DNA from 2 places in the Dorea ammoniilytica genome. Region 1 is predicted to be linked to the other one. Evidence: riboswitches for the same ligand, from Rfam matches in the RefSeq annotation. Region 1 holds a riboswitch; the other holds the start of a gene.
What was found. Region 1 has a riboswitch for FMN ahead of OCV65_RS05510 (ECF transporter S component). Riboswitches for the same ligand answer to the same signal wherever they lie in the genome.
Positions count from the first base shown of each region.

Region 2: linked by a shared signal. The riboswitch ahead of OCV65_RS12665 (ECF transporter S component) and the one ahead of OCV65_RS05510 (ECF transporter S component) in region 1 are both predicted to bind FMN.

Region 1 covers NZ_JAOQJV010000004.1:188,589-199,898, forward strand. Annotated here, with positions in the region: gene OCV65_RS05435 (DUF3793 family protein) at 1-7, opposite strand, end outside; gene OCV65_RS05440 (FadR/GntR family transcriptional regulator) at 284-1,003, opposite strand; gene OCV65_RS05445 (NanQ anomerase/TabA/YiaL family protein) at 1,152-1,601, opposite strand; gene OCV65_RS05450 (HpcH/HpaI aldolase family protein) at 1,617-2,405, opposite strand; gene OCV65_RS05455 (tripartite tricarboxylate transporter permease) at 2,418-3,935, opposite strand; gene OCV65_RS05460 (tripartite tricarboxylate transporter TctB family protein) at 3,949-4,416, opposite strand; gene OCV65_RS05465 (tripartite tricarboxylate transporter substrate-binding protein) at 4,545-5,549, opposite strand; gene OCV65_RS05470 (sodium-dependent transporter) at 5,965-7,305, opposite strand; tRNA gene OCV65_RS05475 (tRNA-Leu) at 7,481-7,566, opposite strand; tRNA gene OCV65_RS05480 (tRNA-Val) at 7,598-7,670, opposite strand; tRNA gene OCV65_RS05485 (tRNA-Asp) at 7,675-7,748, opposite strand; tRNA gene OCV65_RS05490 (tRNA-Ile) at 7,811-7,884, opposite strand; tRNA gene OCV65_RS05495 (tRNA-Thr) at 7,908-7,980, opposite strand; tRNA gene OCV65_RS05500 (tRNA-Glu) at 8,101-8,172, opposite strand; gene OCV65_RS05505 (pyridoxamine 5'-phosphate oxidase family protein) at 8,268-8,753, opposite strand; gene OCV65_RS05510 (ECF transporter S component) at 8,768-9,421, opposite strand; FMN riboswitch at 9,482-9,608, opposite strand; gene OCV65_RS05515 (dicarboxylate/amino acid:cation symporter) at 9,831-11,060, shown strand; partial or broken gene OCV65_RS13415 (group II intron reverse transcriptase/maturase) at 11,154-11,310, opposite strand, start outside.
Region 2 covers NZ_JAOQJV010000025.1:11,245-22,554, reverse strand. Annotated here, with positions in the region: gene OCV65_RS12690 (TetR/AcrR family transcriptional regulator) at 1-398, opposite strand, end outside; gene OCV65_RS12685 (alanine/glycine:cation symporter family protein) at 542-1,933, opposite strand; gene OCV65_RS12680 (MurR/RpiR family transcriptional regulator) at 2,121-2,978, opposite strand; gene ald (alanine dehydrogenase) at 3,256-4,371, shown strand; gene OCV65_RS12670 (Tex family protein) at 4,614-6,764, shown strand; gene OCV65_RS12665 (ECF transporter S component) at 6,854-7,477, opposite strand; FMN riboswitch at 7,602-7,733, opposite strand; gene OCV65_RS12660 (aldo/keto reductase) at 7,880-9,061, shown strand; gene tsaE (tRNA (adenosine(37)-N6)-threonylcarbamoyltransferase complex ATPase subunit type 1 TsaE) at 9,144-9,578, shown strand; gene tsaB (tRNA (adenosine(37)-N6)-threonylcarbamoyltransferase complex dimerization subunit type 1 TsaB) at 9,566-10,303, shown strand; gene rimI (ribosomal protein S18-alanine N-acetyltransferase) at 10,305-10,745, shown strand; gene OCV65_RS12640 (hypothetical protein) at 10,849-11,082, shown strand; gene OCV65_RS12635 (ribonuclease Z) at 11,084-11,310, shown strand, end outside.

The DNA.
Region 1 (11,310 bases):
TTTCCATTCCGAGGTCTCCTTTCAGCCTGTCAGACACTTTTCAGTTCTTTTAGTGTCACCCATTCTGCATGAATTATTCTTTTTCTTTAAACCCATAAGTTAGTTTTGACACATTTGGATTAGTTTTATCTAACCGTTGATTAAAAGAAATGAGTTGGCTATTCCTAACTCATTTCCTAATATAGTATATTCAGATTAAAGTGTCAAGTAATTCCATGTCTTTTATTTTATACACAAAAGTAATCCCATTACTTTATCCTCAGTCGTTCTACGCTATCTCCTTTTATCCTTCCTGCTGTCTCTGCAGATATTCTTCATAATTACGTTTTGAACGCTCCAGATGTCCACGCATTGCCTCTTTCGCTGCCTTTTCATCTCTTGCCTTAATTGCATTCATAATCAAATTATGTCTTGCGATACTGTCCTGCAAACTATCCTGCAATAAAAAAGCTTTATGAATCATTTCCTGACAAATCGTTCCAATTGCTTCCGTCATCAATGCAAGCAATGGATTTCCAGATGCTTTTGCAATCATATAATGAAATGAAAAGTCATATTTTGAACGTTTTTCATTAGACAGTTTCGGATCCTTCAGAAGTTCCAGCAAATGCTCCATCTCTTTCATTTCCGCAGTCGTCACATGATTAACCGCACGACTTATGGATTCCATTTCTAAAATCATTCGCATATCGAACACACTTACATAATCAATCTGATCCATTTGAATAATCCGATATACTACATCTGCAATATTCTGCGCCTCCGGTCTGGTTACATACGATCCGCTACCGGTCTTAGAATCAATTAAACCTCTTTCTTTTAAAAGTTTTAAAGATTCCCGAATAATTGTTCTACTGACACTATATTCCTCTGCAAGATGTTGTTCCGATGGCAATCTTGCTCCATCCTCATAATTATTCAATATCTGTTGTTCCAACAGATCTGCCACCTGTTCATACAAATGGTCTTTCTGTAGAACATTTCCAACCGGCATTCCATTCATACTGTTTCTCCTCATATCATTAACTATTTTCCAAAAACTACCAAACAGTTCACACTTGTTTTATTATATCACACTCTCTCGCAAATGTGTTGTTATAATCAACAGGCTGTCACACTAATTTTAGTGCCACAGCCTGTCAGCAAACCTATTATAAACGTATTTTATATACCGCTTTTATGAACTTCTGAGGTATTTCAATCATGCCGCAAGTCTTATGTGCATCCTCCGGGAATGCAACCAGAAATTTGCCTGGCGTCAGAATCACCGATTGTCCTCCTTGTCCATGAAAAAAGTAAGCATCTGTTTCCGGATGTTCTTCATACAATTTAAGTTTATCCGGAATCTCAATATCCATTCTCTCTGCTCCTTCTAACACAACATGAATATCTATATACTCATGATGATTTTCAAAAAATGTTTCCGTTTCTGACTTCGTTCGCAGATCAACTTTAAACGCATAGACATCATCACCCTTTATTGATACCCGTTCGCGTCCTAATGTTGACAAGAACTCGTCATTCACATATTTTAATGCTATATCCAATCCTGGATGAATCCCCTGATACCGCATCGCATCCTTAATATTTGCATAGATCAAAAAATATCATCCTTTCTATACCATCCGTTCATTCTCAATTGTACGGATATTTTGAATCACTTCCTTACCCAATGTCATATAATAATCTTGCGGAAATCCTATTGAAAGGAAAGAAGCTCCTCTTTCCATCCAAAATCTTGCCACATCATAATTCACTCCGATAGAAGCACCAAATGGTTTTCCGGCCTTTTTACATTTTGCAATCATCTGTTCCATCAAATCTATCATCTCCGGATCATTCACCTGACCAAATTTTCCTATAGATGCTGAAAGATCATTCAATCCACAGATTACTCCATCCACTCCTGGCACTGCCAGAATTTCATCCAGATTATCCACTGCTTCTTTTCGTTCACACTGCATCAAAAGCATAATACTATCATTGGCCTGCTTAAAATATTCCGCATCACTCATGCCACCATACCACTGAGAACGTCTAGGTCCATACCCACGAATTCCTTCTGGCGGATACTTACATACTTCAATACATTTTCTGGCATCTTCTGCTGTATTCACTAACGGAAATATTATACCATCCGGCCCATTTTCCAATACTGGTTTTATATTCCCAACGGAATGATCTACCACTCGCACAATAGCTGCATTTCCACCAGCATTCGTAGCCAGGATTGCATTGATTATCATCGGATTACTCATAGCACCATGTTCCGCATCAATCCAAACATAATCATAATCCAATTGTCCACATAATTCATAAAAAGACAAATCTGTACAGGAACAGTGTGTACCAAAATTCAACTGTCCTTTCGCTATTTTTTCTCTTAATTTATTTACATATTTCATGTCAAATCACCATCATGCCTTTCTTGCTTTATTCTTCTTAATCGTCGTTTGAATAATAGGTACTAAGAAAGAAGCAATAATTAAAATTAATAAGATCAGACTAATCGGACGAGTCACAAAACAGCTCACATCTCCCCGTGATATCACTAATGCCGTTCGAACATTTTTCTCTACCGTACTGCCCAACAGCAATCCCAACACAAGAGGTCCCGACGGAAAATCATAAACTTTCAAAAAGAAGCCCAAAATTCCCATAATAAACATAACAACAACATCCAAAAAGCTATTGTTAATGCAGTAAGAGCCCACAATGCACAATACTCCAACTGCTGCCCACACGGTCGGCTGGCTCATATTTAAAAGCTTCGCTGAAATCTTAGCCGTTCCAAGACCTATGACAAGAAATGCCAGATTAGCCAAAATCATCAACACCATAATCTGTGCCGTAAAACCAATCTGCTCATTAAACATCGCATGACCTGGAGTCATTCCATACATCATCAGAGAACCCAGTAATACCGCCGTAACTGCATCTCCCGGAATTCCAAGCGTCAGCATTGTACACATTGCCCCACCAATTACACCATTATTGGCACTTGACGATACCGCCAGTCCTTCAGCTGAACCGTGACCGTATTTTTCTCCTTCTTTACTGAATCTCTTCGAATTACCCCAACAGATAATAGCTGAAATATCTCCGCCGGCTGCCGGAATAGCACCGATAATCGTAGCTGCAATACCTGCAAGGACACAGCGTGGTGTCCATTTTTTCATTTCGCTAAGAGATGGAAGCACACGCCCTAATGACTGGCTGACCTTACGCGCCTCCATCTCGGCCTTCGCTTTTTCCTCATTGTATTCATAAACCTGGAAAAACACTTCTCCGAGACCAAGCAATCCTATCATAACCGGGATAAAATTAATACCTGACTGCAATTGAATTGAACCAAACGTAAATCTTTGCAGACCAGATATCGGGCAAAGTCCTACTGTGGATAACAGCAGTCCTAAGAAGCCTAACATAATGCCTTTCAACACTTTTCCGTTAGAAACTGCGATCATCATAGTCATTCCAAACAGGGCAACCATCGCATATTCCGCCGGTCCAAACTTAATTGTTATCTTTGCGATCGGATCTGCTAACAAAATCAGTAAAATAATGGAGATCATACCACCTATAAAAGAGAACACTACGTTGATCCCAAGTGCCAAACCACCTTTTCCTTCTTTGTACAAAGGATAGCCATCCCATGCCTGCGTAATGGAAGCCGGTGTTCCCGGTGTATTAATCAAAATTGCAGTAATTCCACCCGCAAAAATTGCAGCATTCCAAAGCCCCATTAACATTGCAAATCCATCTACCTTATCCAGCCAAAATGTAATCGGCGTAATAAGTGCCACCCCCATTGTTGCTGACAAACCCGGTAGCGCACCTATCATCGTTCCAAGAAGTACTCCAATTGCCAGATAAAGAACTACCGATGGCGTTAATAATTCCACAAAAGCTGATGCTAATATATGTGCGGACATTCTCTCACCTCCTTTACGGCATAAAACGAATCGTAAAACCTTTAGCAAACAAACCATAGACAAAAAGAGTCATGCCTATTGTAAAAAGTAATGAAAAAATCATGCTACGTCTAAATAATTTATTTACTGCAAACACATAGACCGGAAGAATCAGGAAAAACATTTCACTTATCTTCCATGCAATCAAGAAGATTAAAATAAATCCCGTCAACAATGCACCTATTTTCAAATTATTCTTTTTTTCTTCCGTAAGCATAAAATAATCAACTTCTCCGTGCTGACGTATTCCACGTATTGTGAGCAATACGCCACATATGATCAACGCAACCGCACAAATGAACGGAAAGAATCCCGGTCCTACACCCGCACCATCTGTTCCACCAAGAACAACCATCTTTGGATTCTGGTGAATATAAATCAATGTAAATCCACCTATGATCAACGAAAATATTCCAGGAATCGTATCACCTTTTTTAATCACAGTAAGAACCCCCTTTATTTTGCCGCATCGGGCAGGCACTTATTATAAGCCCCTGCCCCTCTTCTTCAAGTTCAAACAGTCTCTGTTCCTACAAAAAACAATCTCTTTTCTACTTAATTCAATAGTTATTAATTCGCAGACAAATTAAATTCCTTAATAATATCAGAATTTGTCTTATACATTTCCATAGCATCTTTTTTAAATTCTGCGCCATCTACATGATATTCATCAAATCCTTTTTCTGATAATGTTTTTTTGAAGTCATCTGCATTCATAACCTTTTCACCAGCCTTGCGAAGAACTTCAATCACATCATCCGGTGTTCCTGCCGGTACCGCAAATGCTCCCCATGATCCACCATTGCATTCATAACCAAGCTCTGTAGCTGTTGGTACATCCGGAAGTAATTCTGACGGCTCAGAAGAAAGGTTACACAAAACCTTAAATTCTCCAGAATTAACATATGAAATTGCTTCTGCTGTTCCAGCTGTACAGCACTGGACATTACCACCCATCATAGCTGTAATTGCCTCAGCTGTTCCGCCACTGAAATTGACAATATTTAATTCAATACCTGCTGCTTCGAGCATAGATCTAAGGCCTAACTCATATGCATTACCAACACCTGCTGTTCCAATTGTAATTGAACCTGGATTCTCTTTTGCAGCTGCAATCAAGTCATCAAGGCTATCCCATTCACTGTCAGCCGGAACACAGATTAATGCACTAATCTTCATTGCTGTACAAATGTACTCAAAATCTTCTGGTGTAACAGTCGCATTACCCATTGCCTCTACAGTCGTAACTTCCGCTGGGATATATCCAATTGTATATCCGTCCGGATTCGAAGATGCAATTGCTTCCAATCCAACACCTGCTCCTGCACCCGGCTTATTCTCAACAACAACTGATACACCTAATTCTTTCTCCATAGCTGCTGCAAACAATCTGCTGATCGTATCTGATCCGCCACCTGCTGCCAATGGACAAATAAGTGTGATCTGTTTTTCTGGATAGTTACTCTTTTCCTCCTTACCACTGTCATCACCGCTCTTCTTACTTCCACAAGCAGCCAGACCAAACACCATCACTACAGCCAGTAACATTGCTACAACTCTCTTCATTTTTTTCATGTCCTTTCCTCCTTTTGCATGACTTTTGGATAAAACCATCTTCTAGTTTTATTCCGTTTCCCTTAAATCTGTACTACAATACTACAGCTTTTACCGTCATTTTGTCAATACTTCATGTGTAATTACATATTTTTTAGTTGTTTTGCACAGTTTTTATTTACTATTTTCCTTTTTTAACACAACTACCTCTTCACAATAACAAAGAATGTGCCTTGGCACATTCTCGCGGAGCGTTTTTTACTTTACAGGAAAGCAATTTCCTGTAAAGCAAAAAAATCTCATACCACATCATCGCAGTATGAGATTCCAATTTATTTCATTATTTTCTTTTTCAATCCAATACACCAATTCAGGTATTACACCTTTCTTGCCGCATAAAATATCTGCATTCCCCTGTGGGTTTATTTCCACCACTTTATCCTATACCACCAAGCAGTGCCCCTGCAACTAATGCCACAAATGCCAGCGGAACAAGCACGTACTTTCCGAGCACCAGAAACCACGCTCCAATCTTTTTCTCTCGTCCGGTATTCACAGCTTTCAGTGCAAACTCTCTGTCAGCCACCCAGAAAAACATGATTGCTGCAAGCATCGCACCCAGCGGGCAGACATAGATTGATACCGCGTCCATCCACCCCGAAACGATCCCCTGGATCATAAGCGCACTGATACATCCGAATCCTGCAATACTTCCCACTGCAGTCGCACGCTTCATTCCAAATATCTCCTGCATAGCAGCAATTGGCGCTTCATACAGATTCACAAGAGAACTTAAACCAGCAAACAGCACACAAATATAGAATACAATTCCTACTATTTTGCCACCTGCCATACCATTAAATACATTGATCAAATAAATAAACATTAGTCCCGGACCACCCGACGACAATTCCGCACCGCCAACTGCCATACCAGGTATGATCACCAACGCCGCAAGCATCGCTGCAATCGTATCAAAAATCGCCACATTACGTGCTGAACTCACAAGATCTTCCGACTCACTCAGATACGATCCATAAATCACAGTTCCGTTACCGGCAATAGACAATGAAAAAAACGCCTGTCCAAACGCGTAGATCCAAAGTTTAGGATCCAAAAGTCCACTTGGATTAATCGTAAATATATAGCGATATCCACCGACCGCTCCCGGCAATGTAAAAATATAAATTCCCAGACCGACAAACAACACAAACAGCAGCGGCATCATGACACCATTGGCACGTTCGATTCCCCCGGCAATTCCCATTGCCATAATAACAGCTGTTATAAGTACAGCAATAACCAGCCAGAAATTATTTCCAAATGCTGCTGCGGTTCTTCCGAACACTCCTCCGATCACATCCATATCCTGACCCATGTCTGCAATCTGACCCGTGATCGCAAGAAATGTATATTTAAAAATCCATCCGACTATCACTGTATATCCGATTGCCATGGCAAGCGATCCCAACACCGGAATCCAGCCGATTGTGTTTCCCACTTTCGCATTACCAGTTCGCATCTCCGTGCAATTGCCAAATGCTATAATCGGACCACCTTTCGCTGCCCGTCCCAGCGCCATCTCTTCAATCACTCCGGTAGACGCAATCAATATTACAAACAAAATATATGGCAGCAGAAATGTCATGCCGCCCCAGTCTGACACCATATATGGGAATCGCCAGATATTTCCCATACCAACCGCAGACCCGATGCAGGCCAGGACAAACCCTGTCCTGCTCTTGAATCCATCTCTTTCCTTTTCATGTTTCCCCATTTAAATAAATCCTCCAACTACCACTGTTCTCGACCAATCGGCGAAGCCCATTCATATTCTTGATATGGTCCAATCTTTCCGTTATAGGCAAATGCTCGACTCTCCAAACTTTGCTTCTTATTATAAAAAATAAGAGAAACGCTGTAATTTCAACGGTTCTCTTATTTTTACTTAATGCCGCAGACCGGAATCGAACCGGTACGAGAGGTTAGTCCCGCAGGATTTTAAGTCCTGTGCGTCTGCCAGTTCCGCCACTGCGGCATTCAATTGTGATTCGCAACTTTGTTGCGAATGGGACCTACAGGGCTCGAACCTGTGACCCTCTGCTTGTAAGGCAGATGCTCTCCCAGCTGAGCTAAGATCCCAAAACGACCCAGAAGAGACTCGAACTCTCGACCTCCGCCGTGACAGGGCGGCGCTCTAACCAACTGAGCCACTGGGCCAAATATTAAATTAAATCACCATGCACCCAGCGTCTATACCAGACGCTCTTGTGCTGGATTAGTGGACCTTCGGGGACTCGAACCCAGGACCGATCGGTTATGAGCCGATTGCTCTAACCAGCTGAGCTAAAGGTCCATATGACGTCCCTTAAAGGACTAAGCCGATGATCGGACTCGAACCGATAACCTGCTGATTACAAATCAGCTGCTCTGCCAATTGAGCCACATCGGCATGATGTGTTGCAAGCAGCTGATTTGTAATCATCAGCTCTGCCTGCGATTGACGTGGTCAATCTTACCGAATTGAGCCACATCGGCATGATGTGTTGCAAGATTGAATTCTTCAATCAAATGACTCCACCGGGAATCGAACCCGGGTTACCGCCGTGAAAGGGCGATGTCTTGACCGCTTGACCATGGAGCCTTATGCTATCACCACTTCCATGGTGACCGCATTTAATGTTAGCATACTGTTTTAAAATATGCAAGCTTTTTTTGAAATTTATTATTATTTTTGATTTATTTTTGATCGTAAATTTTAGGTTCTACCGTTTTGTTTTCAAAATCTATAAACAGCTGGAATGCGTAACCCTCATCACTGGTATCCCAGATTTCCACATACTTTGGCTCTATTTCAATCAGGATTTCTGTATCTTCATGACTGTATTTGTTATAACTTTCCCACAGATGTTCTTTATATCCTTTTTCAAAACGTCTGTCTGGCTCATCTACCACCAATCCTTTATTAATCGCAATTCCTTCCACCTGTACTCCACTCCAGCACAATGCTACATGCGGATTTTCCAGAAGCTGTTTTGTTTTCCGGAAATTCTTGTCTGTCTTAAACCAGATTTTCTCATCATAAAACAGGCAGCTTACGTTTCTTACCATTACATAGTCATTCACGCTGGAAGCCAAAGCCATAATCTTCCAGTCTCCCAGCATTTCAAACATTCTTTCAACAGCCTGTTCGTATATAATGTCTTTATCTAATGTAAATTTCATCCCTAATCTCCTCTTTATCTGTTAATGATTCCTCTTATCACACCACTTAATCTCTTATAAATAATAAATGTAACCACCGATGTTGCCCCATATTTGATCAGATTAAATGGAAGCAGTCCAAAAATAACAAGGCTTACCGTATCCTTCATGGCTGGATTGACAGCATTACACATTGCAATAATATCACCCATGGACATACCGAATAATTTCACATAAAACGGTATAATAAGATATAAATTAGTAAGAACTGCAACTACAGCTACCACACAGCAGCTGACAGCCATTCCGAGAGCAGCACTTTTTCTTGTCTTCTTTCTGTGATAAATAAACACTGCCGGCAACACATAAGCAGAACTTAACAGAAAATTCTGCAGTTCTCCGGTACCAAGCGACATCGTTCCCTGCATCACAAGCTGAAGCAATATCTTCACAACGATAATGCACAGTGCTTCTACCGGTCCAAACATTAGGCCTCCCATAATCTCCATCACACCAGACAGATCAAACGAAAGAAATGGCGGCATAAATGGAATCGGGAATCGCATAAGCATAAGTACTGCACTGACAGCTCCCATAAGACCTATAAATGCAATCTTTTTCACCTTCATCCTCGATGCGCTGTGTACCTGATTACTTACTGTTGTTACTTCTTGTTCATTTCCGTTCATATCGGATCCTCCTATAAAAATAACCCGGAACATCTACGCTCCGGGCTTTATTTTTGCAGAAAATGTCTTTTCTCATCCGGACTATACCGTCGGTTCTGGAATTCCATAAAGGTCACCAGATCAGCCGCTCTCGCGGGTCATGGACTATACCATCGGTAGGGACTCTCACCCTGCCACAAAGACTTATTGATTCTATATCGAGTTGTAATTGCAGTAACATTATCTGCTGAGATTTATTATATACTTTTCTGACACAGCTGTAAATATTATTTATTTTTTTGAATTTTTTGGAATATTTTGAAATTTTTGAAAGGAATTGTTTTTATAAATGTATCATGGTATAATTAATCGTCAACGGAGACATTGCAGTAGGCGCAGTGTCTCTTTTTCAAAGAGAGGAATTGATAAAATGAAAGAAAAGAAAAAAATGTCTTTGGCCATGCAGATATTTATTGCACTTGTACTGGCCATCATTGCAGGATTACTCTTGCAGAGTCACGCAGACTTTGCCGAATCCTACATCAAACCCTTCGGAACGATATTCTTGAACCTTGTTAAATTCATCGTCGTTCCTATTGTATTATTCTCCATCATGTGCGGTATCATTTCTATGAGTGATATCAAAAAGGTGGGCGCCATTGGTCTGAAAACGGTTATTTTCTATCTTTGCACGACTGCATTTGCTGTTACGATCGGTCTGACCGGCGGTAATCTTTTTAAAAGTCTGTTCCCGGTAGTTGCTACTACGGATCTGACTTATGAAGCAACCGAAGCCACATCCTTTATGGATACACTTGTGAATATGTTCCCATCCAACTTCGTATCTCCTATGGTAGAAGCTAACATGCTGCAGATCATCGTCATGGCTGTTCTTCTTGGATTTGCGATTATCCTTGTAGGTGAGAAAAATATCCGTGTCGTAAATGCATTCAACGATCTAAATGACATTTTTATGAAATGTATGGAAATGATTCTGAAGCTGTCACCGATCGGTGTCTTCTGTTTACTGTGCCCGGTCATCGCATCCAACGGACCTGCTATTATCGGTTCTCTTGCAATGGTGCTTCTGGCAGCATATATTTGTTACATTGTACATGCAGTATTCGTGTACTCACTGACGGTAAAAACTATGGGCGGTTTAAGTCCACTGAAATTCTTTAAAGGCATGCTTCCGGCAATCATGTTTGCATTTTCCAGTGCATCTTCTGTAGGAACTCTGCCGATCAACATGGAGTGCACTGAAAAGCTCGGTGCCAGACGAGAAGTTGCTTCTTTCGTACTGCCTCTGGGAGCGACGATCAACATGGACGGTACAGCCATTTACCAGGGTGTCTGTGCTATCTTCATTGCTTCCTGCTACGGCATCCAGCTCACTCTTCCACAGATGTTGACCATCGTTCTTACCGCTACACTGGCATCTATCGGAACCGCCGGAGTACCGGGTGCAGGTATGGTCATGCTGGCTATGGTACTTACTTCTGTTGGTCTTCCTGTTGATGGCATTGCTTTGGTAGCCGGAGTAGACCGTATCTTTGATATGGGACGTACAACCGTCAACATCACCGGTGATGCAGCCTGTACCGTCATTGTCTCCAATCTGGAGGCAAAGCGTGAAGCGCGCAAAACCACAAATAATTAAAACAAATACACCAATTATTTAAATCGAGTAGGAGGCGGTGACTAACCGCCGTCCTCTCACAGCACCGTACGTACCGTTCGGTATACGGCGCTTTCAATAGTTGATGTGCACAGACTGATAGGCTGTGGCTAGATCATAAAAGCCACTGTTTATCAGTCTTTCTTTATTCAGCGCCCAAATCACAGCTTTGTTATTACTGATGTACCAATACTTTCTGCGACTATTTGCTATTGTTGCCGCATAGTGTTCT
Region 2 (11,310 bases), on a different contig from region 1:
GGATAAGGACGTTCCGTACGAATATCCGGATTCAGTGACTGGTTCTTAGGCGTATAATAGTTGGATATGAATTCCAATCCCAGTTCCTTGCAGTATTCTACATAGTTTAGATAGACATGGACGATAGTGGTGATCGCTTCTTCGGCACTGCCAGGCAAATCCAGCAGATCAGGATTAATACTTGGCTGTTCCTCGATATAATAGGAAAGAAGATCATCCTTTGTCTTGAAATGATGATAAAAACTTCCGTTGGATACGCCGGCCTCTTCGCAGATGTTCTTTATAGAGAGAGCTTCATATCCTTTTTCCTGCAGGATAGTCTTGGCTGCTCGGAAAATCCGTCCCTTGGTTTCCTTTGATTTGAGTTGCTGTTTGGATAACTCCTGTGTATCAGACATTGTAAATACTCCTTTACGTTGATGGATTCAGTATAACATAAGAAGTGTACAAATACAAGAAAACCGAGTAAGCTCTGTAATGCTATCCATACTATGTTTTTGTCGTGCATTTGAAAGAAAATATACAAATTCGTTGAATATCCTTAACCTAATTCCTGAATGCCTTCAGCAGCAACGACAGTTTCTTTTACCTGAAAATATTTTTTTGTTTCGCTGATGACAACCTTACGCAGACCAAGAAGTGCAATCAGGTTAGGAATACCCATCAGGGCATTGGTAATATCTGCAAGCATCCAGATTGGATCAAGGGTCATGAACGGCGCAATTGCAATAGCAAGAATATAAATAATCTTAAAAGGCTTAATACTCTTTGTAGTTCCGGTCAGATATAAGATACAACGTTCACCATAATAATTCCAACCAAGAATTGTAGTAAATGCAAAGAAAATCAGACCAAATGAAATCAAATAAGTTCCAATATTGATCGGAAGTCCGGCATTATAGGCTTCTGTGACGAGAATACTTCCGCTTAACTCTGAATTGTCAAGCAGACCACTGGAAATAACAACAAGACCAGTCATCGTGCAGACAACAATCGTTGTAAAGAATACACTTGTCATAGAAATCAGACCCTGCTTTACACAGGAATTCGTTTTTGCGGCAGCGGCAACGATCGGAGAACTTCCGAGTCCGGCTTCGTTTGTATATACACCACGAGCAACTCCCATTCTCATAGCTGTCATAAATGAGATCACTGCAGTTCCGGCAGTTCCGCCCAGTACAGATTCTTTAGAAAATGCACATGCAAAGATGCGACCAAATGTAGCAGGAATTACCTTGCAGTTCCATACAAGAATCAGAACAGATCCGCCTACAAAGAAAAGTGCCATGAAAGGAACGATGAATTCCGCTACTTTGGAGATGGATTTGATTCCACCTAATGTTACAACAGCAGTCATAATGGTAATAATTGCACCGACAAGTAATACTGGAAGATGAAAAGAAGTGCTTACCGATTCTGTAATCGCATGTACCTGTGGAAAAGTACCACTTCCGAGAAGTGCAGTTACAGCGCCAAAAAAGGCAAATGATTTCGCGAGCCATTTGAATTTGTCGCCGAGACCATTCTGGATATAATACATAGGTCCGCCGGCAATCTCACCATTCTCGTCCGTTGTACGGTATTTTATGGCAAGAAGCCCTTCGGCGTATTTCGTAGTCATACCAAGAATTGCGGATACCCACATCCAGAAGAGAGCACCGGGACCGCCGATACGCAGAGCGGTTGCAACACCGACAATGCTTCCGGTTCCGATACAAGCTGCAAGGGTAGTACAAAGAGTTGCAAAAGATGAAACGTCTCCGTCTCCATCTTCTTTTTCAAAAATACACTTTAATGCTCTTGGGAATTTTACGACTTGCAGTCCACCTAACGCGATCGTGAAAAAAAGCCCTGTTCCCATAAGTAAAAAGAGAGTGGGTGGTCCCCAAACAGCCGTCTGAATTTTTGCTAATACATGTGTTAATACATCCATAATATAAATGCCTCCAATATTTTTCGCTTTATTTGATAATAGACGGAAGTGAAAAATATTCTTCGTGAAATACACATGATGAAAAATTATATTTTTTGCTTGAGTTCATCCTAGCACATGAGAAATAAATGTGCAATAAAAGTTATTTCTTTCACGTGGATGATATTTTTTGGACATGACCGCAGAGCTAATAGTTGCCAAGTTTACTAAGATATTTGTCAATAGTAACGAGACGTTTTTCAATTCCTTTTGCTTTGTGACTGATTGTTTCCAGTAAAGCTTCAGATACAAACTGTGGGGCAATCATGGAATTGAAAAATGTATTGCTGTCTACAGGAACAGTCAGAAGCACGGTAGCATACTTGGCAAGTTCAGAGCTTGGTTTGTCTGTGATAAGGATAATCTCAGCTTTGGCGTTATAAGCCATTTCGGCAGTAACCTTATCTTGCAAGGAATACCTTGGAAAACTGAAAAGAATCAGACAATCGGTATGGGAAATATTGCACATATGATCGATCGGACTCATAGTGGTAGTGGTGGTCATTGTTACGTGTGGCACCATCTGTTTTAAATATAAGATAAAGTAATCAGCCAGGCAGATGTTTCCCCGTGTGGCTGCGATATATTTATGTTTACAGGAAACAATTATATCAGCAGCCTTTTCAAAGTTCTGAATAGGATTATGAATAAAAATTTCTTCCAAATTATGGGCGGCATTTTTAAAATGACGGTTAATATATTCGGCAGAAGTATCCAGTTTTGCCTGCTTGGCAATTCTCTGGGAAGGAGTCGTGATACTGCTGGAGATACTGAGAACTTTATCCTGGTAGTCTTTTCGCAGTGCTTTCTGAAAGTCTATAAATCCGGAAAAACCAATCGTGCGACTGAAACGTATGACAGAAGATTCGCTGACACCAAGTTTCAGAGCAATTTCGGTAGATGTCATAAAACAGGCATCGGATGCATTGTCCAGAATGTATTCAGAAATAATCTTTTGTGTTTTGGTCAGGTGTGCTGAGTGAAGTAAATCCTGCATATTTTCCATAGTCTTATCCTCCGGGAGATTATATTAATAGTTAGATTTAAACATGAAAAAGAAATTCGCGCAAGATGTGAAAGACATTTCTATAGAAGAAAAAGCATAATATTAAGTGAAAAAATAAACTTACTGGTGAAAAAAATAACTTTTATTGTAATCTAAAACAGTCTGTGTTAGTATTGGGTCAGACGGAAGAGAAGAATATTATTCAACAAAAAAGAAAAATGAAAAATAATATTCACTCAAAAAACAAACGGATTAAAATTTTTAGGAGGATTTTAAAATGAAAGTAGGATGCGTAAAAGAGATTAAAAACAACGAGTTTCGAGTAGGTATGACTCCTGACAACGTAAAGAGTTATGTGAATGCAGGACATGATGTCTATATCGAAAAAGGAGCCGGAGAAGGATCAGGATTCTTAGATGCTGAGTATGAGGCAGCTGGAGCTAAGATGATCGATACTGCTAAAGAAGTATGGGACACTGTTGAAATGATGATCAAAGTAAAAGAGCCGCTTCCGGAAGAATATCCATTATTCCACGAAGGACTTATCCTTTATACATATCTTCACCTTGCAGCAGATAAGCCGCAGACAGATGCTCTGCTTAATTCCAAAGTAAAAGGTGTTGCATACGAGACACTGATTGAAAGAAACGGAAGCATTCCTCTTCTTGCACCAATGAGCCAGATCGCAGGACGTCTGAGTATTCAGGAAGGTGCTAAATATCTTGAGAAGAGATTCGGTGGAGAAGGAGTTCTCCTTGCAGGCGTTCCGGGAACACCGAAGGCTAACATCGTAATCCTCGGTGGTGGATCTGTAGGAACTAACGCATGTAAGATCGCTGTAGGAATGGGCGCTAACGTAACCATTATGGATATCAACCTTCAGAGACTTGCTTATCTTGATGATATCTTTGGAGCACGTATCCAGACACTCGTATCTAACGATGCTAACATTGAAAAAGCAGTGAAAGAAGCTGACCTTGTAATCGGATGTGTTCTGATCCCAGGAAAATCTGCTCCGAAGCTGTTCAAGAAGAAATATCTCAAAGAGATGAAACCAGGCGCAGTATTCGTAGACGTTGCTGTAGACCAGGGTGGATGTGGTGAGACAACTAAGGTTACATACCATGATGATCCGATCTTTATCGAAGACGGTGTTGTTCATTACTGTGTAGGCAATATGCCAGGAGCAGTTCCGAGAACATCTACAATCGCTCTGACAAACGCTACACTGTCTTACGGACTGCAGATCGCAGGCAAGGGACTGGAGCAGGCATGTAAAGATAACGAAGTAATTTACTCAGCTATCAATACATACGATGGAAAATTAACATGTAAGAACGTAGCAGACAGCTTTGATTGCTATGAATACACAGATGTCAGAACTGTATGCTAATTAGCTGCAATTATAATAAGTAGAAACTGAATGATTAATTCCTATTAACGGAAAGTGCCGGTATCTTTAAGGTGCCGGCATTTTCTGTATCACGGGGTGTTTGTATGGAACTGTCATTGTCTGAATTTCGGGTAGTTAAGATGGAAAAACACATTGTAATCACAGAATGGAAAAGGTATACTATAAGGCATGCAGAGCACATACATAAGTGCACATTAAGATGTTGCAGAAAGGGTGTATATATGGATATTAATCAGAAGATAACGGAAGAACTTGGTGTCAAGCGGTGGCAGGTAGATGCGGCTGTGAAGCTGATTGACGAGGGGAATACGATTCCGTTTATTGCACGATATAGAAAGGAAGCGCATGGTACATTGGACGATGAACAGCTTCGTAAGCTGGCAGAGCGACTGACCTACCTGCGCAACCTGGAAGAGAAAAAAGAACAGGTATTGGCAAGCATTGAAGAACAGGGGAAACTTACAGAGGAGTTGCGAGACAGGATCCTTGAGGCACAGACGCAGGTGGCAGTGGATGATCTGTATCGTCCGTATCGTCCGAAGCGTCGTACCAGAGCAATGATTGCGAAAGAGAAAGGACTGGAGCCGCTGGCTATGCTGATGCTGCTTCAGCAGTCCAAAGAGCCGTTGGATAAATTGGCATCAGCTTATATTAATCCGGAGAAGGAAGTAAAGACTGTTCAGGATGCGGTGGCCGGAGCAAAGGACATTATTGCGGAGCAGATTTCGGATGATGCGGCTTACCGCAGCTGGATCCGCAATATGACTGTGAAAAAAGGCAAAGTAGTATCGCAGGCAAAGGATGCAGAAGCGGAATCTGTCTATGAGATGTATTATGAATTTGAAGAAGCAGTGGTTAAGATCGCGGGACACCGTATTCTGGCACTTAACAGAGGCGAGAAGGAAAAATATCTGACGGTGAAGATCGAAGCACCGGAAGAAGATATTCTGCGTTACCTGAAGAAAAAGATGTTACATGGAGATCATACTGAAATCACAGCAGCTATTGAAGCAGCAATTGAGGATGGATATCAGAGACTGATCGCACCGGCTATCGAACGCGAGATCCGGAATGAACTGACAGAGAAGGCAGAAGATGGTGCAATCCAGGTGTTTGGCAAGAACCTGGAACAGCTTCTGATGCAGCCGCCGATCGTTGGCCGCACAGTACTGGGGTGGGATCCGGCATTTCGTACCGGTTGCAAGCTTGCGGTGGTAGATCCAACCGGGAAAGTTATTGGCACTACGGTTATTTATCCGACGGCACCAACTACTCCACAGAAGATTAAAGCATCCAAAGATCTGCTGAAGAAGATTATCCCAAAGTATAATATTTCTTTGATCTCACTGGGTAATGGAACTGCATCCAGAGAGTCGGAACAGATTATTGTGGAGCTTCTGAAGGAAATTCCAGAGAAAGTGCAGTACGTAATTGTAAATGAAGCTGGTGCATCTGTATATTCTGCCAGCAAGATTGCAACAGAAGAATTTCCTAAATTTGATGTGGGACAGAGAAGTGCAGCTTCTATTGCAAGACGACTGCAGGATCCGCTGGCAGAATTGGTTAAGATTGATCCGAAATCCATCGGTGTCGGACAGTATCAGCATGACATGAATCAGAAGAAGCTTGGCGAGGCATTGCATGGTGTTGTAGAAGATTGTGTAAATAAAGTCGGCGTAGATCTTAACACTGCCTCTGCACCGCTGCTCTCGTACATTTCCGGTATCTCCGGAACAATTGCCAAGAATATCGTGGCGTATCGGGAAGAAAATGGAAGATTCAAGAGCAGAAAAGAACTCTTAAAAGTAGCGAAACTCGGACCAAAAGCATATGAGCAGTGCGCCGGATTTATGCGAATTCACGAGGGTGCTAATCCGTTGGATGAGACAAGTGTACATCCGGAGTCTTACGAAGCTGCTAAGAAGCTGTTGGAAAAACAGGGATTCCAGATATCCGATATCACAGGCGGTAAGCTTGCGGGATTGTCACTTACGATTCGCGATTATAAGAAGACGGCACAGGAATTGGGCGTAGGAGAGATTACTCTGCGTGATATCGTGGCTGAACTGGAGAAACCGGGCAGAGATCCACGTGATGAGATGCCGAAACCAATCCTCCGCACGGATGTGTTGGATATGAAAGATCTGAAAGAAGGTATGGTTCTCAAAGGAACAGTAAGAAATGTTATTGATTTTGGTGTGTTTGTAGATATCGGTGTACATCAGGACGGACTGGTGCACATTTCTGAGATTACCAATAAGTTCATTAAGCATCCACTGGAAGCAGTTAGTGTTGGCGATGTCGTGGATGTGAAGGTTCTGAGTGTGGATCTGAAGAAGAAACGAATCGCACTTACCATGAAGAACGTATAAGTAAGAATGTATAAAAAAGAGGTTTGAATGACTGTGTTTACAGCGTTCAAACCTCTTTCTATATAATGAGTTATGATACTTTGGGATGGTTACTGCATCCGAAATACCGGACGGATCTTCTTGTAAATCAGGAATACGATCAGGGAATCGATGATTCCTTTTAAGATATTAAATGGTGCGACTGCAAATGCCACAAAGGTAAACAGGCTGGTAATATGAGCATTGACTGCAGTTCCCATTCCTACAAGTGCCTCCATTGGCATACCGAAAGCTTTGCCGTAAGCTGGAAGCAATACAAATGCATTCAGGAAACATCCAAAGATTGTCATCAATACAGTACCTGTTGCCATACCGATGATGGCACCCTTTCTGGTATGCATTTTGCGGTAAATGATTCCTGCCGGTACAACGAAAGAACATCCGAGAAGGAAGTTGGCAAGTTCACCAACACCTGCGGTAATCGTGCCGTTGATTGCAAAGTTCAGAAGAATTTTGATCAGTTCGATCGCAGCACCTGCAACTGGACCCATAGCAAAACATCCTACCAGTACCGGTACTTCACTAAAGTCAATCTCGTAAAAGGCCGGTGCAAATGGCAGTGGGATCTCGAAAAGCATCAGTACAACAGAGATGGCTCCGAGCATTCCAATCTGTGCGAGAATCCTTGTCTTAGAAGATGTGTGTGTGCGTTCGTTAGTTAATGTGTTATCCATTTTCTTTCTCTCCTTTTGATGTGGATTATAAAAGGAAGAACTCTTCTCGAAATGTGCGTAGAGAATGCAAATAAAAAAACCCGACATTATATGCCGGGGTCAACTATCATTCAAATGATACTGCACAATCCTTCTCTCATCCAGACTTTACTGTCGGTTCTGGAATCTCACCAGATCAGCTGCTGCACTGTGTAGGATACAACAGGTCGCGGACTATACCGCCGGTTGGGAATTACACCCGACCCCGAAGAATTACTATTCCATTTATGTTGTAAGGATAGCACACTATATCCAAGAATGCAAGTCTCTTTACATGAAAAATGGATTCACGTATAATAATTGTTACAGCTGACCACAGGTGTGCTAGTTAATTTTAAGATTTTGTAATCAAAGGAGAATGATATGCAATATAGAAAAGATCGATATGGAGAACCAATTTCTTTGCTGGGATATGGTTGTATGAGATTTACAAAAAATGGTAACAGCATAGATCTCGATAAAGCGGAAAGGGAATTGATGCTTGCCATTAAAAGTGGTGTGAATTATCTGGATACAGCATATATCTATCCGGGAAGTGAGGTGGCAGTTGGCGAGATACTACATCGCAATCACTGCCGGGAAGAAATTAGGCTTGCAACCAAATTGCCGCAGTATTATATCAAGTCAGGTGCAGCAATTGAAAAATATTTTAATGAACAGCTCACACGTCTTCAAACAGATTACATTGATTATTATCTGATGCATATGCTGACAGATGTTGCGGCATGGGAGAAACTGAAGAAGCTTGGTATTGAAGCTTGGATCACACAGAAAAAGAAAGAGGGCAAAATTCGCAATATCGGATTTTCTTTTCATGGTAATACGGAGATGTTTATCCAGATTCTGGATGCTTATGACTGGGATTTCTGCCAGATTCAGTATAACTATATGGATGAACACACGCAGGCAGGAAGGACAGGGCTTCAGGAAGCGGCAAAACGTGGGATTCCGGTAATTATCATGGAACCTTTACGCGGTGGAAAACTGGTGGATCTGTTACCGGAAAAAGCAAAAAAGCGAATTGCAGAAGATCCAAAGAAACGTACTCCGGCAGAACTGGCATTCCGCTGGCTGTGGGAACAACCGGAGGTGACCTGTGTGCTTTCAGGGATGAATTCAGAAGAAATGATCCGTGAAAATGTTCGTATAGCATCGGAAGTACAGACTGGCGAATTTACAGAAGAAGATTTCTCATTGATCGAGGCGGTAAAAAAAGACATACAGGACACCCTGAAAGTAGGATGCACCGGATGCGGATATTGTATGCCATGCCCGAAAGGAATTGACATTCCGGCAGCTTTTCGTTGTTATAATCACATGTATACAGAAAAGAAAGGCGCGGGACGTCATGAGTATCTTCAGACAGTCTGTCTTCAAAAAGACTTCCGACCTGTCAGTGCCTGTGTGGAGTGTGGCAAATGTGAGAGCCACTGCCCGCAACATCTGGCAATCCGCCAGAAGCTGAAAGAGGCAGATGGCAAGCTTCTTCCGTTTTATTATAAGATCGGTCTTAAAGTTGTGAAGAAACTGGGGCTGTTCTGGTAAAGCAGCGTCATATATAGAAAAAAAAAGAAAGATATGCTATAGTGTGTGTATACTCGAAATAGAAAATGGATGGTTTATTAATATGAAGAGAGAATTGATAGAATCAAATTGCGAGAAGGATACTCGTGATCTGGGATTTCGCCTGGGACAGGCTGCGGAGCCTGGTCAGGTGTATACGCTGGTGGGAGACCTTGGTGTCGGCAAGACGGTGTTCACGCAGGGACTGGCAGCAGGTCTTGGGATTGAAGAGCCGGTGAGCAGCCCGACATTTACAATTGTACAGGTGTATGAGGATGGCAGACTTCCGTTTTACCATTTTGATGTATACCGGATCGGTGATGTGGAAGAGATGGATGAGATTGGATACGAGGATTATGTATATGGACAGGGAGTGTCCCTGATCGAGTGGGCGAACCTGATTGAAGAGATTCTTCCGGAACATTATACAGAGATACGGATTGAGAAAGATCTGGATAAAGGATTTGATTATCGGAGGATAGAAATATGCGAATATTAGCATTGGACAGCTCAGGACTTGTGGCGAGTGTAGCTGTTGTAGAAAAGGATGGAGAAGAGACAAGTACCATCGCAGAATATACGGTTAATTATAAGAAGACACATTCCCAGACGTTACTGCCTATGTTGGATGAGATTGCGCACATGACAGAACTGGATCTGAATACAGTAGATGCCATTGCAGTAGCGGGAGGACCGGGATCATTTACCGGACTCCGAATTGGATCTGCGACGGCGAAGGGTTTGGGACTTGCATTGAAAAAGCCATTGATCCATATCCCGACGCTGGAAGGACTTGCGTATAATCTCTGGGGAACAGATAAGATCGTGTGTCCGATCATGGATGCAAGACGCGGTCAGGTATATACTGGAATTTATGAATTTGACGGTAATGAATTACGTGTGCTGGAAGATCAGATGGCGGTCAGTATTGAAGAACTGGGTGAGAAGCTGAAACAGTATAGCAGACCAGTTGTTTTCCTGGGAGATGGAGTGCCGGTATTCAGGAAAAGACTCGTGACAGAGATTATGCCAGAGTCTGATCTTCATTTTGCACCTGCATCTATGAATCGTCAGAGAGCAGCTTCGGTAGGAAGCCTGGCGATCCGCTATTATGAAGAAGGCAAGACGGAGACGGCGGTGGAACATCAGCCGGATTATCTCCGTGTATCACAGGCAGAACGTGAGCGCGCGGAAAGAGAACGTGCGAAACAGGAGGCAAGATAATATGTTTTGTATCCGTAGAATGCGGGAAGAAGATCTTGCGGATGTGGCAAGGCTTGAAAAAGAGATATTTTCAGATCCATGGAGTGAGAGTGCAATCAGAGAAAGCATGGAACAGTCGCAGACGCTGCTGCTGTCAGCACTGGAGGATGGTGTACTGGTTGGCTATCTGATTGTTTATTATGTATTGGAAGATGGAGAGATTGCCCGTATTGCGGTAGAATCGGACTTTCGCAGAAACGGTGTAGCCTCTCGTTTGTTGAAAGAACTGGCGTTTATCTGTGCGGACAATGGTGTAAATAAATTACTGCTAGATGTTCGGGAAAGCAACGAATCAGCAAAAGCTTTTTATAAGAAAAAGGGGTTTGTCCTGGATGGCGTGCGGAAAAATTATTATACAAATCCGACAGAAAATGCGATTCTTATGAGTCTGGAACTGTTGTGACAGGTGGTAATAAAGGAAAGAGTTCCCACTAGGATAACGTCTGGACGATGGTTATAATGTAGGCGTAAGACGATATACAGTTTATAACAACAGGAGGAATCGTATGCGCAAATATGGGATGAAAGAAACGAAAGAAATTAAAAAAATTATCTGTAATAAATGTGGAAGGGAAATTACAGCTGTGAATGGATTGCTCAGCGAAGACGTGCTGTCTGTAGAAAAACGCTGGGGCTATTTTTCCAGAAAGGACAACCGGGTAGACAGATTTGATCTGTGTGAAGATTGCTATGATGAGATGGTTGCTGCATTTTTACTTCCACCGGAAAGTAGAGGATAGAATGTTAGATGTATGTTTGCTGGGAACCGGCGGTATGATGCCGCTTCCTTACAGATGGCTCACTTCTTTGATGGTGCGTTATAATGGCAGCAGTCTGCTGATCGACTGTGGCGAGGGTACGCAGATTGCCATCAAAGAAAAAGGATGGAGCTTTAAGCCGATCGATGTGATCTGCTTTACGCATTATCATGGAGATCATATCAGCGGGCTTCCGGGACTATTGCTTAC